DNA from 2 places in the Bacteroides sp. OM05-10AA genome. Region 1 is predicted to be linked to the other one. Evidence: riboswitches for the same ligand, from Rfam matches in the RefSeq annotation. Region 1 holds a riboswitch; the other holds the start of a gene.
What was found. Region 1 has a riboswitch for thiamine pyrophosphate ahead of thiS (sulfur carrier protein ThiS). Riboswitches for the same ligand answer to the same signal wherever they lie in the genome.
Positions count from the first base shown of each region.

Region 2: linked by a shared signal. The riboswitch ahead of DXB58_RS11110 (TonB-dependent receptor) and the one ahead of thiS (sulfur carrier protein ThiS) in region 1 are both predicted to bind thiamine pyrophosphate.

Region 1 is NZ_QSUR01000010.1:1,414-9,516, forward strand. It holds gene DXB58_RS09395 (RHS repeat protein) at 1-415, shown strand, start outside; gene DXB58_RS09400 (superoxide dismutase) at 491-1,108, shown strand; gene DXB58_RS09405 (HAMP domain-containing sensor histidine kinase) at 1,259-3,241, shown strand; TPP riboswitch at 3,297-3,390, shown strand; gene thiS (sulfur carrier protein ThiS) at 3,451-3,651, shown strand; gene DXB58_RS09415 (thiamine phosphate synthase) at 3,656-4,273, shown strand; gene DXB58_RS09420 (thiazole synthase) at 4,433-5,206, shown strand; gene thiC (phosphomethylpyrimidine synthase ThiC) at 5,220-6,917, shown strand; gene thiH (2-iminoacetate synthase ThiH) at 7,015-8,103, shown strand, end outside.
Region 2 is NZ_QSUR01000011.1:152,988-161,090, reverse strand. It holds gene DXB58_RS11120 (thiamine diphosphokinase) at 1-264, opposite strand, end outside; gene pnuC (nicotinamide riboside transporter PnuC) at 261-872, opposite strand; gene DXB58_RS11110 (TonB-dependent receptor) at 885-3,134, opposite strand; TPP riboswitch at 3,136-3,232, opposite strand; gene DXB58_RS11105 (mechanosensitive ion channel family protein) at 3,362-4,270, shown strand; gene DXB58_RS11100 (hypothetical protein) at 4,373-4,612, opposite strand; gene DXB58_RS11095 (O-acetylhomoserine aminocarboxypropyltransferase/cysteine synthase family protein) at 4,681-5,967, opposite strand; gene DXB58_RS11090 (Lrp/AsnC family transcriptional regulator) at 6,146-6,616, shown strand; gene DXB58_RS11085 (CatB-related O-acetyltransferase) at 6,688-7,314, shown strand; gene DXB58_RS11080 (GNAT family N-acetyltransferase) at 7,328-7,858, shown strand; gene DXB58_RS11075 (alpha/beta hydrolase) at 7,939-8,103, shown strand, end outside.

The sequences.
Region 1 (8,103 bases):
AGATGGAAGAGTCATCATAAGTTCCTATAATAAACAGGGGTTATTGACCGAAACCAAAGAGTATAATAAGAATGGAGAACTTCAGGCGTACACCGCAAACAAATATGATGATAAAGGCAGATTGATTTCATCCCAACATCAAAATCTGCTTTTTGCTAATTCTTCGGATCAGATTATTTCACAAAAAGATGCTTATGAATACGATAAATACGGTTATCTGACACAGATCGTTTACCAACGGATTTTAGGCAATAACCAGAAAACATCGGGATGCCTGATCTGCCTGTACGATAAATACGGAAACCAGATCGATAGCAATTCTTATTATGAATATGATAATACGGGCCAATGGATCTGCCGGACCGACCGCGAGCATCCGAAAGAAGTGGAACGTATACAGTACATTTACAAATAAAGTAAGATGCTGTGAACATTTTGCAAAGGGCTTCTGTTATTATAGTATAACAAGCCAATTAAAACTTGTAACATTATGAATACTATATTAATGTCTTTAATTATGATGACCATGACTTACGAAATGCCTAAACTTCCTTACGCTAACAATGCGTTGGAACCTGTAATCAGTCAGCAAACAATAGATTTCCATTACGGAAAGCATCTACAAACGTATGTAAATAATCTGAATAGCCTCGTGCCCGGAACAGAATATGAAGGTAAAACGGTAGAAGAAATCGTTGCAGCCGCACCGGATGGAGCTATATTCAATAACGCCGGACAAGTATTGAACCACAACCTGTACTTCCTGCAATTTGCCCCGAAACCTTCGAAGAAGGAACCGGCCGGTAAACTGGGAGAAGCTATCAAACGTGACTTTGGCAGCTTTGAAAACTTCAAGAAAGAATTCAATGCAGCAGCAGTCGGATTGTTTGGTTCAGGATGGGCTTGGCTATCCGTAGATAAAGACGGTAAACTGAAAATCACTAAAGAGGGGAACGGCAGCAATCCAGTACGTGCCGGTTTGAAACCACTTCTCGGATTTGACGTTTGGGAACACTCCTATTATCTGGATTACCAGAACCGCCGTGCCGACCACGTAAACGCCCTGTGGGATATCATCGACTGGGATGTGGTTGAAAAAAGAATGTAATTAAATTTACAAGCTAAACTATACTTATGGAAAAGGTCGTTGTGTTTTTCACAGCGACCTTTTCTACAGATTAAAAAGAACAGACTTTTATTGTATATCAGATGCATTAGTTGTATTTTTGCAACTAATAAAACAACATAACAAACAATTATGATACTGTATAAAAGAAAAAAAATACGATTTATTGTCTCCATTGCTGTACTCCTTTTCCTCCCCCTTTTCGGCAATGCTGCCACCACAGAAGAATCTGAGGAAGAAATTCTGTTTATCACCTCTTATAATTCTGACACTAAATATACCTACGATAACATCAGCACATTTGTAGAAACCTACACCCAATTGGGAGGAAGATATTCGACCATGGTAGAAAATATGAATGCAACAGACTTAACGCAGGCGCATCAATGGAAAAAAACATTAACTGATATTCTGGACAAACATCCGAAAGCCAAATTAGTTATTCTCCTGGGTGGTGAAGCATGGAGCAGTTTTCTTCATCTCGAAGATGAAAAGTACAAGCAGCTTCCTGTTTTCTGTGCAATGGCATCACGCAACGGTATCCGTATTCCGGAGGATTCGACCGACATCCGAAGCTATAATCCTGAAAGCATCAACTTAATGGAACGCATGAAGGAATACAACGTAAGATATTGTAGCACATACGAATATGATATCAAAAAAGACATTGAAATGATACAGAATTTCTATCCGGAAACAGAACACCTTGTATTTGTATCGGATAACACATACAACGGACTTGCCGAACTGGCATGGTTCAAGAAAAACCTGCAACATTTTCCACAGTTGTCTATCACCTACGTCGATGGCCGCATCCATACACTCGATATGGCTGCCAGTCAATTGCGCAATCTTCCCAGAAACACAGTCATGTTGCTTGGCATCTGGAGAATCGATAACCGGGGTATTACTTACATGAATAACTCCGTTTATGCTTTTTCCAAAGCCAATCCTCTCCTGCCTATGTTCAGCATGACTTCCACTGCAATAGGTTACTGGGCTATCGGAGGATATGTCCCGCAATATGAAGGAGTGGGACAAAGCATGGGAGAATATGCCTACCGCTTTTTAGACCAGAAGGAAACTGATATCAGCAGTATCAATATCTTACCCAACAGATATAAATTTGATGCGAAGAAACTAAAGGAATGGGGATTTGAAAACAAGAAGTTACCTGTTAACTCAATGGTAATCAATCAGCCCATCCCGTTCTTTGTGGCCTATAAGACAGAAGTGCAATTCATCCTGATTATATTTCTCGTATTAGTAGGAAGTCTAATGATTTCGCTGTATTACTATTACCGGACTAAAATCCTGAAGAATCACCTTGAAAGAACTACGAAACAACTACGGGAAGATAAAAAGAAGCTGGAAGAGTCTGAAGTCGAATTGCGTGATGCTAAAGAGCGCGCCGAAGAAGCTAATCAGCTGAAAAGTGCCTTTGTTTCGAATATGAGCCACGAGATACGGACTCCGCTAAATGCTATTGTCGGTTTCTCCAGCCTGATTATCGGTTCGGTAGAGCAGAATAACGAACTGAAAGAATACGCAGATATTGTCCAGACCAACTCTAATCTGCTGCTCCAACTGATTAGTGATGTACTGGATATATCACGCCTGGAATCAGGAAAGCTGCAATTCAAATATGAATGGTGTGAGCTGGTGAACCATTGCCAGAATATGATTACCCTGACCAACCGAAACAAGACAATGGATGTAGACATCAAACTGCAAATGCCTAAAGAGCCTTACATGCTCTACACAGATCCCTTGCGCCTGCAACAGATTATTATCAATCTGCTGAACAACGCCTTGAAATTCACTCCTGCCGGAGGAAGCATTACGCTGGATTATGAAGTGGACGAAGAAAAGCAATGTATGCTGTTCTCGGTAACTGATACCGGCACCGGAATCCCCGAAGATAAACAGGAGCTGGTATTCCAACGTTTCGAAAAGCTGAATGAGTTCGTACAGGGTACAGGATTGGGACTGGCTATCTGCAAACTGACCATCCAATATATGGGAGGTGATATCTGGATTGACAAGAATTACAAAAATGGTGCCCGATTTATCTTTTCTCATCCTATCAAAAAACAGGAATCAACAGAAAAATGAAAAAAAATCGACTGATTTAGTGTTTTTCTGTTTCTTTTTCACTTACTTTGCCCCCGTAAAGACAAAGGGGTGCCCCATGAGGGGCTGAGATTATACCCTAGGAACCTGAGGCAGTTAGTACTGACGTAGGGATTGTGTTTCTTCTTATCGCCTTTCCATTCAAGCACGCTCTTTGTATTTACTTTCAACTTATTTATTCTGATAGGACAATGAAAGTACAAGTGAACAACAAAGAGGTGGAAATTACTCCCGACTCTACCCTTACACAACTGACAGCACAGCTCGAACTTCCGGTTCAAGGCATTGCTATCGCCGTAAACAACAAAATGATTCCCCGTACCGAATGGGAGGGTTTCATATTGCATGAGAACGATAACCTGGTGATTATCAAAGCTGCTTGCGGAGGATAAGGGAATGGTCAGTCTACAATTTATCACGCATCAGACCGAACGGTACTCGTACCTCGAATCGGCACGTATGGCACTCGAAGGCGGGTGCAAATGGATCCAACTACGCATGAAAGAGGCTCCTCTCGAAGAAGTGGAGGCAGTAGCCCTGCAACTGAAACCGCTTTGTAAAGAGCACGAAGCAATCCTGGTTCTGGACGATCACGTTGAACTGGCGCGAAAGCTGGAAGTGGACGGTGTGCATCTGGGCAAAAAGGATATGCCTATCGACCAGGCCCGCCAAATTCTTGGAGAGGCTTTCATTATCGGCGGCACTGCAAATACATTCGAAGATGTTGTACAGCACTATCGTGCCGGTGCCGATTATCTTGGCATCGGTCCTTTCCGGTTTACTACCACCAAAAAGAATTTAAGCCCTGTACTGGGATTGGAAGGCTATTCCTCCATCCTTTCACAGATGAAAGAGGCGAATATCGAAATCCCCGTAGTAGCGATTGGAGGAATCACTTATGAGGATATTCCTGCCATACTTCACACAGGAGTAAACGGGATAGCTCTATCGGGAACCATTCTCGGAGCGGATAATCCGGTAGAAGAGACACGTAGAATCATTGAAAGTGATTAATGGAAATTTATAGAAACGCAGATTAACGCAAATTTTCGCAGATTATTAGAGGGCTACGCTATGTTGGAGAACTTAATTTTTTGCGAAAATTTGCGTTAATCTGCGTTTCTATAATTGTCTGCAAAATTAGCATTTAAATAATCAACTAAAATATAGAGAATGGAAAAGTTAGTAATTGCGGGACGCGAATTTAACTCCCGTCTTTTCCTGGGAACAGGAAAATTCAATTCCAATGAAGTAATGGAACAAGCTATTCTGGCTTCAGGCACGGAAATGGTTACTGTTGCCATGAAACGAATCGACATGGACAACAAAGAGGATGACATGCTGAAACATATTATTCATCCGAATATTCAGCTATTGCCCAATACTTCCGGTGTACGTAATGCAGAAGAGGCTGTTTTTGCAGCACAACTGGCTCGCGAAGCCTTTGGAACAAATTGGCTGAAACTGGAAATTCACCCGGACCCACGCTATCTGCTCCCTGACTCTATCGAGACACTGAAAGCTACGGAAGAACTGGTAAAACTGGGTTTTATCGTATTGCCTTATTGTCAGGCTGACCCTGTACTCTGCAAACGTCTGGAAGAAGCGGGCGCAGCTACTGTTATGCCGCTCGGTGCACCAATCGGTACCAATAAAGGATTGCAGACCAAAGAATTCCTGCAAATCATTATCGAACAGGCAGGTATCCCGGTAGTCGTAGATGCAGGCATCGGTGCACCCAGTCATGCTGCCGAAGCAATGGAACTGGGAGCTTCCGCTGTATTAGTTAATACCGCAATAGCCGTTGCCGGAAATCCGGTAGAAATGGCAAAAGCATTCAAAGCGGCTACAGAAGCCGGAAGACAGGCTTACGAAGCAGGATTAGGGTTACAAGCCGTCGACTTCGTGGCAGAAGCAAGTTCACCTCTAACGGCTTTTCTTGATTAAAAACGAATAAACTATGGAACAAAAAGTAAAATTCCCCCGCTCGCAGAAAATCTATTTACCCGGTAAACTTTATCCGAATATCCGTGTAGCGATGCGGAAAGTGGAACAAGTGCCCAGTGTCAGCTTTGAAGGCGAAGAAAAGATAGCAACACCGAACCCGGAGATATATGTATATGATACCAGCGGACCGTTCAGCGATGCAGATATGAGCATTGATCTTAAAAAAGGACTGCCCCGTATGCGTGAAGAATGGATTGTAGGCCGTGGTGATGTGGAACAACTTCCCGAAATTACTTCGGAATACGGACAAATGAGAAGAGACGATAAAAGTCTCGATCACTTACGTTTCGAGCACATCGCTCTGCCCTATCGCGCTAAAAAAGGAGAAGCAATCACTCAAATGGCATACGCCAAAAGAGGGATTATCACCCCTGAAATGGAATATGTGGCAATCCGCGAGAACATGAACTGCGAGGAATTGGGAATTAAGACCCACATTACTCCAGAATTTGTCCGTCAGGAGATTGCAGAGGGACGTGCTGTATTACCGGCCAATATCAACCACCCGGAAGCTGAACCGATGATTATCGGACGCAACTTCCTTGTGAAAATCAATACGAATATCGGAAATTCAGCTACTACCTCAAGCATAGATGAAGAAGTGGAGAAAGCATTGTGGAGCTGCAAATGGGGTGGCGATACCTTGATGGATCTTTCCACAGGAGAAAATATCCATGAAACACGCGAATGGATTATCCGTAATTGTCCCGTACCCGTCGGCACGGTTCCTATTTATCAGGCACTTGAAAAGGTGAACGGCATAGTGGAAGACCTCACCTGGGAAATCTACCGGGATACATTGATTGAACAATGCGAACAAGGTGTAGATTACTTCACCATTCATGCAGGGATCCGCCGCCATAATGTTCATCTTGCCGATAAGCGGTTGTGCGGTATTGTCAGCCGTGGAGGAAGCATAATGAGTAAATGGTGTCTCGTACACGATCAGGAAAGTTTCTTATACGATCACTTTGATGATATTTGTGATATCCTGGCACAATATGATGTAGCCGTTTCTTTAGGCGACGGACTTCGTCCGGGTTCCATCTACGATGCGAACGATGAAGCACAGTTTGCCGAACTGGACACCATGGGAGAATTAGTGCTTCGTGCCTGGGATAAGAATGTTCAGGCATTTATTGAAGGCCCCGGACACGTTCCGATGCATAAAATCAAAGAGAACATGGAACGTCAGATTGAAAAATGCCATGACGCCCCATTCTATACACTCGGCCCGTTGGTGACGGATATTGCTCCCGGATACGACCATATCACTTCTGCTATCGGTGCCGCACAAATCGGATGGCTGGGTACGGCTATGCTTTGTTATGTCACTCCGAAAGAACACCTTGCCTTACCCGACAAAGAGGATGTACGCGTAGGAGTCATTACCTACAAGATAGCCGCTCATGCCGCTGACCTGGCAAAAGGACACCCGGGTGCACAGGTACGGGACAACGCATTGAGTAAAGCTCGCTATGAGTTCCGCTGGAAAGATCAGTTCGACCTGTCTCTCGACCCGGAACGGGCGCAGACCTATTTCCGTGCAGGACATCATATCGATGGAGAATATTGTACGATGTGCGGACCTAATTTCTGTGCAATGAGACTGTCACGCGATTTAAAGAAAAGCGCTAAAACCAACAAATAATGAGTGGGGAGAAACAGAAAGTCAGCCCACTGACCGAACCTGCCCTCCCCTCATTTCAATTTTCAATTTTTAATTTTCAATTCTCAATTTAATAAGAATGTTCTCCGACGAATTAGAAAAAATATCCTGGGAAGAGACGACAAAAGCCATCTATTCCAAAACAGATGCCGACGTACGCCGTGCATTGGGTAAAAAAGAGCATCTGGATGTCAACGACTTTATGGCGCTGATTTCACCTGCCGCCACTCCTTATCTGGAAGTGATGGCACGCCTTAGTCAGAAATATACGATGGAACGGTTCGGTAAGACTATCTCCATGTTCGTACCGCTCTACCTGACTAATTCATGTACCAACTCCTGTGTCTATTGCGGTTTCCACATCAGCAATCCGCTGAAGAGAACGATACTGACAGAGGAAGAGATTGTCAACGAATACAAAGCCATCAAACGACTGGCTCCTTTTGAAAATCTACTGCTCGTAACCGGTGAAAACCCGGCCGCAGCAGGTGTTCCCTACATTGCCCGGGCGCTGGATTTGGCAAAACCTTATTTCAGCAACCTGCAAATTGAAGTAATGCCCCTTAAAGCAGAAGAATATCAGGAACTGACTAATCATGGTCTGAATGGAGTGATCTGTTTTCAAGAGACTTACCATAAAGCAAATTACAAGACATATCATCCGAGAGGCATGAAGTCTAAATTCGAATGGCGTGTAGATGGCTTCGACCGCATGGGACAGGCAGGTGTACATAAGATTGGTATGGGTGTCCTGATCGGTCTGGAAGAATGGCGGACAGACGTAACGATGATGGCTTATCACCTGCGTTATCTGCAGAAGCATTACTGGAAAACAAAATACAGCGTAAATTTCCCGCGCATGCGTCCGTCTGAAAATGGCGGATTCCAACCGAATGTAGTCATGAACGACCGGGAACTGGCTCAACTTACATTCGCTATGCGAATCTTCGACCACGACGTAGATATCTCCTATTCCACCCGTGAAAGTGCAGAAATCCGAAATCACATGGCAACGCTCGGTGTTACAACCATGAGTGCGGAGAGTAAAACTGAACCGGGAGGATATTACAGTTATCCTCAAACCCTGGAACAATTTCACGTAAGTGACGAGCGAAAGGCGGTTGAAGTGGAACGTGACTTGAAGAAACTGGGGCGCGAACCGGTTTGG
Region 2 (8,103 bases), on a different contig from region 1:
AACGGCTTTGGTTTGGTCGTTCGTTTCTTGGTCCGCTATCTGGTGTACAATAAGGGAGAATAGTTCTTTATATTCCGGTGAAAGAGAATCCCCGTCACCAATAATTGCATCAGGAGTATGCCCACGCAGGATATATTCATTGGCTGCCCCGTCACAACAAACTACAAATTCTGCATTTTCCAGCATTTGCAGGGGAAGAGGATGGCTGGGATATTCGCCATTGGCAAGTATCACGGCTTCGGGAGTATAGTGTTCGTATTTCATTGTATGCTCATTAATTTTTTCCACTTAAAGTAGCCAAAGATAGCTATAATGGAGTAAAGTCCGTACAAAGCGGAAGTAAAATAAAGGTCTTTGTAGATATAAAGTCCGCAGCAGACAATATCCACAAGAATCCAAGCAAACCATTGTTCGATGTATTTGCGTGCCAGCATCCACATGCCGACAATACTTAATGCGGTAGTAAAACTGTCCAGCCAGGGAACATTGCTATCCGTATATGCTATCAGTATCCATGCAATGCCGAGGAAAGAAACGACGAATACCAGAAAAAGAGGCAAGTAACATTTTCCCGGAGTATGTACGATAGGAAGACCTTTAGGGGGGGCACCGATTGAAGCATCTGCTGTCGTCAATTGGCCTTTCTTTTTTCTGTGTCCCCATATCCAGAAGAACCAGCCGTAGATGGCAGCTATCAAGTAGTAGATATTGATGCCAAAGTCAGCATACAATCCGGCTTTGTAATATACGAAGATGTAGATGGCAGGCATCACAATACCCGCTATCCAAAGGTAGATACTTGCCCGGTACTCTAACCAAAGGTAGACCAGCCCGACAATCGTACCGAATATTTCCAGAAAATTCAATTCCATAACTCTGTGTGATTAAAAGCGGAAAGAAACATGTCCCATAACGTTTGTTCCTGCTTGTGCAGCATATCCGGCATAGTTTCCCCGATTTTCCAGTGTATCGGTGTAGTCACTTGATGCCCAGCCGTTGTTTTCATATTTTTCATTAAACAAATTGTATACAGTAAATCCTACGGTGACTTCTTTCAGTACTTTCTTGGGACGGAAGCTGTACGCCAGATTGAGGTTGCTGACAAAATACTTATCAAGAGTCAGTTCTTCAACTTCTGCGTTTGTCATATACTGTTTGCTTACGAACTGTGATTGCAGGGCAGCTTCGAATCCCTTAGATTTGAATGAGAAACGATTGTTGAGTAAGAAGTCCGGTGAGAAAGCAATGTGAGTGTCTTTATGCTTTATCTGAATAGTTGGGAGAGAAGTAGAGCTACCGTCGTTATTATAGTGGTAGCCCGGCAGGCTCTCTACGAAATCCTGAATACGGTTTTTGCTCCATGTAGCGTTGATATCCCATTGAAACCATTTGCACGGTTTGATTCCCAGCATGATTTCGATTCCCATGCGATAACTGTCCGGCACGTTTTCGGTCAGTGCTTCACCTATATCGTTTAAGGCTCCGGTCAGAACCAGTTGGTCGGTATAGTCCATGTAGTAGAAGTTTGCACCTGCTGTCAGCCATTGGTTGGCAAAGGTATATCCTGCTTCATAGTCGAGCAGCTTTTCTGCTTTGGGGTACGAGTCCGGATCACCATTCGTATAATTGTTTCTTGTCGGCTCTTTTTGAGCAACCGAGAAAGAGGCATAGACACGATGGTTGGAAGTGATGTTCCAGTTTAATCCTACTTTCGGGTTAAAGAAATCGAACTTTTTATCTACTGCCAGTGGACGCAGGGCATTCTTGCTCCAGTCATATTTATCATTGTTTCCGTCGATGGTATAGTTGATGTGGCGATACTGGAGATCGGCATAAGCACTTAGTCCTTTAGTAAGATCGTAGTTCGCTTTCAGATAAATATTTCCATCGGTCTTCTTGGATTTATTGCGGTAATATTCATGGTCGGGAGATAGAGAACCTACATAGTTTTTCACCCAGGGAACTCTTCCGAAGTTATTGCCCCGGTATTGATTTAATCCGCCGCCCAGGGATGCACTTAACCTGTTGGCTGTGTAATTGAGAGAAAAAACACCGCCGCCGAATTTATTATCCATCTTCTTTTGACGGACTAAATCGCTTTTAGCTACTTCGGTTCCATCTATTGTAAATGGCTTTAATCCATATTCTATCAGGTATCTGCCGTCTTTGTACTCTTCGTAATAACCGTCACCTTTGGTATAATGTAAGGCAACGTTTAGGTTCCAAGCCGTTGAGAAAGTATGATTGAAGAGAAGTTGATAATTCTTTTGCAGGTAATTATCTGTTTGGTCGTCATAATAATGTTTTTTGCCGTTGGCATCGGTGTACATTTCCCCGCAAGGATTGTAACGTCTGCCGAATTCTTCCATTTGCTCTTTTGTTGCATATCCCCAAGCATGATATGTCTTTTCTTTTCCGGCAAATGCAATCAGTTTCACAGAGGTGTTTTCTGCAAAATAACCTCCTTGCAGGTAGTAAGAGTTCAAGTCCACCGAAGCACGGTCTATGTATCCGTCCGTACCGATATTGGAAAGGCGGGCGTCAAACGTCCAGTGGTTATTGAGTAAGCCGGTTCCCACTTTCACTGTTTCCTTGTGTGTATTGAACGAACCGTATGAACCATTGAATTCGGCGTATGGTTTCATAGATGCACCTTCGGTTTGCATATTGACACTGGCTCCGAAAGCACCTGCTCCGTTCGTCGATGTACCTGCTCCGCGTTGCACCTGCATATCTTTTACGGAAGAAGAAAAGTCGGGCATATTCACCCAGAACAGGTTATGGCTTTCGGCATCGTTCATCGGTATGCCATTTACTGTGATGTTGATTCGTGTGCCATCGGTTCCACGTACGCGAAGTGTCGTATAACCGATACCGGCTCCTGCATCCGATGTGGTCAATGTGGAAGGAGTCATACTTAGCAGATAGGGGATATCCTGTCCGAAGTTTACCTTTTTGAGTTCTGCTTTACCTATATTGGTGAATGCCACGGGAGTTTTGGCTGTGGCACGTGTGGATACTACCTGCACCTCTTGCAGGTTTACTACTCTCATACTGTCCTTTGCACTCGTCTGTGCATGAACAGTGATGCCTGCGCCCAATAAGGCGACGGCCATCCATACAATTCTTTTCATTTTTGCTTACTAATTAGTTCTCTACGCCGGCATTACCCGGATCAGATTCTATGGGTATGTTCTCAGCCCGTCATGTTAAGGCACCCCTACCAGTGAATCGGTTACAAAAATACAGCTTTTGCAGGAGGAAAGCAAAAAAAACTTTTAGATTCGCTAAAAACAATATAACTTTGTAGATTGTTGAAATAGCAAAACAGCAATTTATTCACTTAATATATATTTTAATTATGCTACTATTATTGCAAGCAACACAAGCTGCGGATTCTGTGCAAGTGGCCGCAGATAAATTAATGGAAGAAGCGATTGCCAATGCTGACGGATTGGATAAACTTTCGCTGATTACTCAACAACTGATAGACTTCGGTATTCGTGCCGGAGAACGTATACTGATTGCGGTCATCGTCTTTATTGTCGGACGTTTCCTTATCTCGTTGCTCAACAAGTTTATAAGACGTCTGTTGGATAAACGAAAGGTGGATGTTAGTATCAAAACTTTCGTTAGAAGTCTGGTAAATATTCTGTTGACAATCCTTTTAATTATTTCTGTTGTCGGCGCCTTGGGAGTTGAAACAACTTCGTTTGCGGCTTTATTGGCTTCTGCCGGTGTGGCTGTCGGTATGGCTTTGTCCGGCAATTTGCAGAACTTTGCCGGGGGATTGGTTATTCTTTTGTTCAAACCTTATAAGGTTGGTGACTGGATAGAAACACAGCAAGGTTCAGCCGGTACAGTAAAAGAGATCCAGATATTTCATACCATCCTTACTACTTCGGACAACAAATTGATTTATATTCCAAATGGTTCATTGAGCAGTGGAGTAGTGACCAACTACAGTCATCAGGAAACCCGCCGTGTAGAATGGATTATTGGTATAGATTATGGAGAAGATTTCAATAAGGTTCAGCAAATTGTTCGTGATATTCTGGCTGCCGATAAACGTATCTTGAATGAACCTGCTCCGTTTATAGCTCTTCATGCGCTGGATGCCAGCAGTGTGAATGTGGTGGTACGTGTATGGGTAAATAGCGGAGATTATTGGGGTGTTTATTTCGATACCAATAAAGCAATTTACGAAACCTTCAATGAAAAAGGTATCAACTTTCCTTTCCCACAGCTTACTGTGCATCAGGGAAATTGATTGTTATATTCTGATAATTCAAAAAATAAGGGAGTTGTACTTAACGTGCAACTCCCTTATTTTTGGGAAAACTTGTCTGGTGTGATTGAATAAATCTCTTTTTTATTTTATACCGAAATCTTCGGCTAGTTCATATCTATCTTCTTTGATTCCCAGTACATGATTAATTTTTCTCCTTTTCTCGAGATCTTTAAAGTAGTTTTCCACAACCTGATAGAGATCGAAGTTAGTGGTTGATCCTGCGGCTAAATCGAGTGATTCCACCATCTTTTCTACGGCTTGATGGATTTTCTCTGCGTCTATCAGATGCAGTTCGTTGCTGTGTATTAAATATTTTTCCATGACTGCAATGTTTTTAATGTTATATAGGTATAACATCTTGCAGTCATGGAAAGTTCAATGATTGAATGTTAGATTTTGGCAAGCGCCTGATCCAAATCCGCAATCAGGTCATCAATATGTTCCGTTCCAATTGATAAACGTACGGTGCCCGGATAAATCTCCTGTTCGGCGAGTTCCTGTGCATTGAGCTGTGAATGGGTAGTGCTTGCCGGGTGGATCACCAATGATTTCACATCGGCAACATTGGCAAGCAGGGAGAAAATCTCCAGACTGTCGATGAAGCGGTGTGCTTCTTCTTGTCCGCCTTTTACCTCGAAAGTAAAAATGGAACCGGCACCATTCGGGAAGTAACGTTGATACAGTGCATGGTCAGGATGATTGGATAATGATGGATGGTTCACTTTCTTCACTTTCGGGTGATTGTTTAAGAAATTCACTACCTTCAATGCATTTTCTACATGGCGTTCTACGCGCAAGGAAAGAGTTTCCAAACCTTGCAACAGGATAAAAGCGTTGAATGGACTGATGGTGGCACCTGTGTCGCGCAGCAGAATAGCCCGGATACGGATGGCATAGGCAGCCGGACCGGCTGCATCAACGAAGCGTACGCCATGATAGCATGGATCAGGTTCGGTTAGTTGTGGAAATTTGCCGGAAGCTACCCAGTCGAATTTTCCCGAATCTACAATAACTCCTCCTAATGAAGAACCGTGTCCGCCAATGAATTTTGTTGCAGAATGTACTACGATATCTGCTCCGTGTTCGATGGGGCGGATTAAATACGGAGTACCGAACGTGTTATCAATAATCAAAGGAATTTTGTGGCGGTGAGCTATTTCAGCTACTGCCTCTATATCAATGATATTTGAGTTCGGATTTCCCAGCGTCTCGATAAATACGGCTTTCGTATTTTCCTGAATGGCTTTTTCAAAGTTCGATAAATCACTTGGATCAACGAATGTTGTTGTGATGCCATAGCTGGGTAAGGTATGAGCCAGTAAGTTATAACTTCCTCCATAAATAGTTTTGGCTGCTACAATATGGTCGCCTGCGCGAGTGATGTTCTCGAAAGCATAAGTGATAGCAGCGGCACCCGAAGCAACTGCCAGCCCTGCTACTCCTCCTTCAAGAGCGGCTACGCGTTGTTCAAAAACTCCTTGAGTGGAGTTGGTCAGGCGGCCGTAGATGTTTCCCGGGTCCTGCAGGCCGAAACGTGCGGCTGCGTGAGCGGAATTGTGAAATACATAAGAGGTAGTCTGATAAATAGGTACTGCACGGGCATCTGTTGCCGGATCTGCTTGTTCTTGTCCTACATGAACTTGTAAAGTCTCGAAATGTAAATTCTTTGTTGCCATAATCGTATGTTTTTTAAGTTTTATATTTTTTCTTTATTTTCTTGCAAAGTTATGGGATGTAGATATATCGAACAATATATGGCTTAAATATAGAAAATAATGCTATTTTTGTGCCGTTATATGGAATAATGTATCTGCGTTATTCCTAAAAATCACCTTTTAGAAGAATATTTTTCTTATGGATACTTTTGATAAACTGGATAGAGTCGATTTGCAAATACTCCGTACTTTGCAAGAAAACGCCCGATTGACAACTAAAGAGCTGGCTGCACGGGTGAGCCTTTCTTCAACTCCTGTTTTTGAACGTCTTAAACGGTTGGAGAGTGGAGGATATATAAAGAAGTATATTGCCGTGTTGGATGCGGAAAAGCTGAATCAGGGATTTGTCGTATTCTGCAGTGTGAAGCTTAGACGTCTGAACAGGGATATAGCAGCCGAGTTTACACGGATCATACAGGATATTCCTGAAGTAACCGAATGTTATAACATATCAGGAAGTTATGATTACCTGTTGAAGATTCATGCTCCCAATATGAAATACTATCAGGAGTTTATTCTGAATGTGTTGGGGACGATTGATAGCTTGGGATCACTGGAAAGCACGTTTGTGATGGCCGAAGTGAAGCATCAATATGGGATACATATTTAGTTCGTTGTGTGATAGTCTGAAATTTATCTTGTATATTTGCTATGTAATATAAATCCTCTTCTGCTGACACAATGAATTCAAAAACATATCCTCGCACCAATGATTTCCAGACTGTTTATCTGAATACAGTGATTAAGAATCCTGCCATTATGGTAGGTGATTATACAATATATAATGACTTTGTAAATGATCCTGTTCTTTTTGAGAAGAACAATGTATTATATCATTATCCGATTAATAAAGACCGATTGATAATTGGCAAATTCTGTTCCATTGCTTGTGGAGCCAAATTTCTTTTCAACAGCGCAAACCACACATTGGGCTCTTTATCCAATTATACGTTTCCTATCTTTTTTGAGGAATGGAATTTAGATAAAGGAGATGTAACCTCTGCCTGGGATAATAAAGGGGATATAGTAATAGGTAATGATGTCTGGATTGGATATGAAGCTGTTATCATGGCGGGAGTTCATATCGGAGATGGAGCGGTCATTGCGTCGCGGGCAGTGGTTACTAAAGATGTTCCTCCCTATACGATAGTAGGTGGGACACCAGCCAAAGAAATCCGGAAGCGTTTTGATGAGAATACGATTGTCCAATTGCAGAAATTGCAATGGTGGGATTGGAGTATTGAGAAGATATCCGAATGTATACCTTATATTACAGGTGGAAAGATTGAAGAACTGATAAAAAGATAAACAGTGTGTATATATGAAATTTATAATAGAGCCCGGAACTTCTGCTGATATAGATGAACTGGAAAAGCTGTATGATGAACTGAATGATTATCTGGCTGTTACGACTAATTATCCCGGGTGGATAAAAGATGTTTATCCTGTTCGGGAAGATGCGGTTGCCGGTGTAAATGATGAAACGCTTTACGTAGCAAGATATGATGGAAGAATTGTCGGTTCAGTCATTTTAAATCATCAACCGGAAAAGGCTTATGAGAATGTCAAATGGAAAATAGAACTGGACTATAGTAATATCTTTGTGATACATACTTTTGTTGTACATCCTTCTTTTTTGAAAATAGGAGTAGGGCATGCATTAATGGATTATTCATTGGAATTGGCTCAAAGTTCGGGGATAAAGTCTGTGCGGTTAGATGTTTACGAGAAAAATCTTCCGGCTATTTCATTGTACGAAAAGTGTGGGTTCGAATACATTGATACCGTAGATTTAGGATTGGGTCATTACGGTTTAGAGTGGTTCAAACTTTATGAGAAAATCATTTTATAATCCCTTCCTTACATTATGCATTCATTGTTATAATTCAGTTGCTCTTAGATTTATAGAATAATAAATATCACATCATAGACATGAAGAAACTAATTATTGTATTTGTTCTTTTATTATCAGCACTCTCTTGTTTCTCACAAATAGAGTTTTTGACTTGTCTTTTTGATGCTTCAAGAAACAGAGTGATACCGCTAGCCGTCTATCAGCCGCACAAAGTGAATTCGAAAACAAAAGTCATTATATTT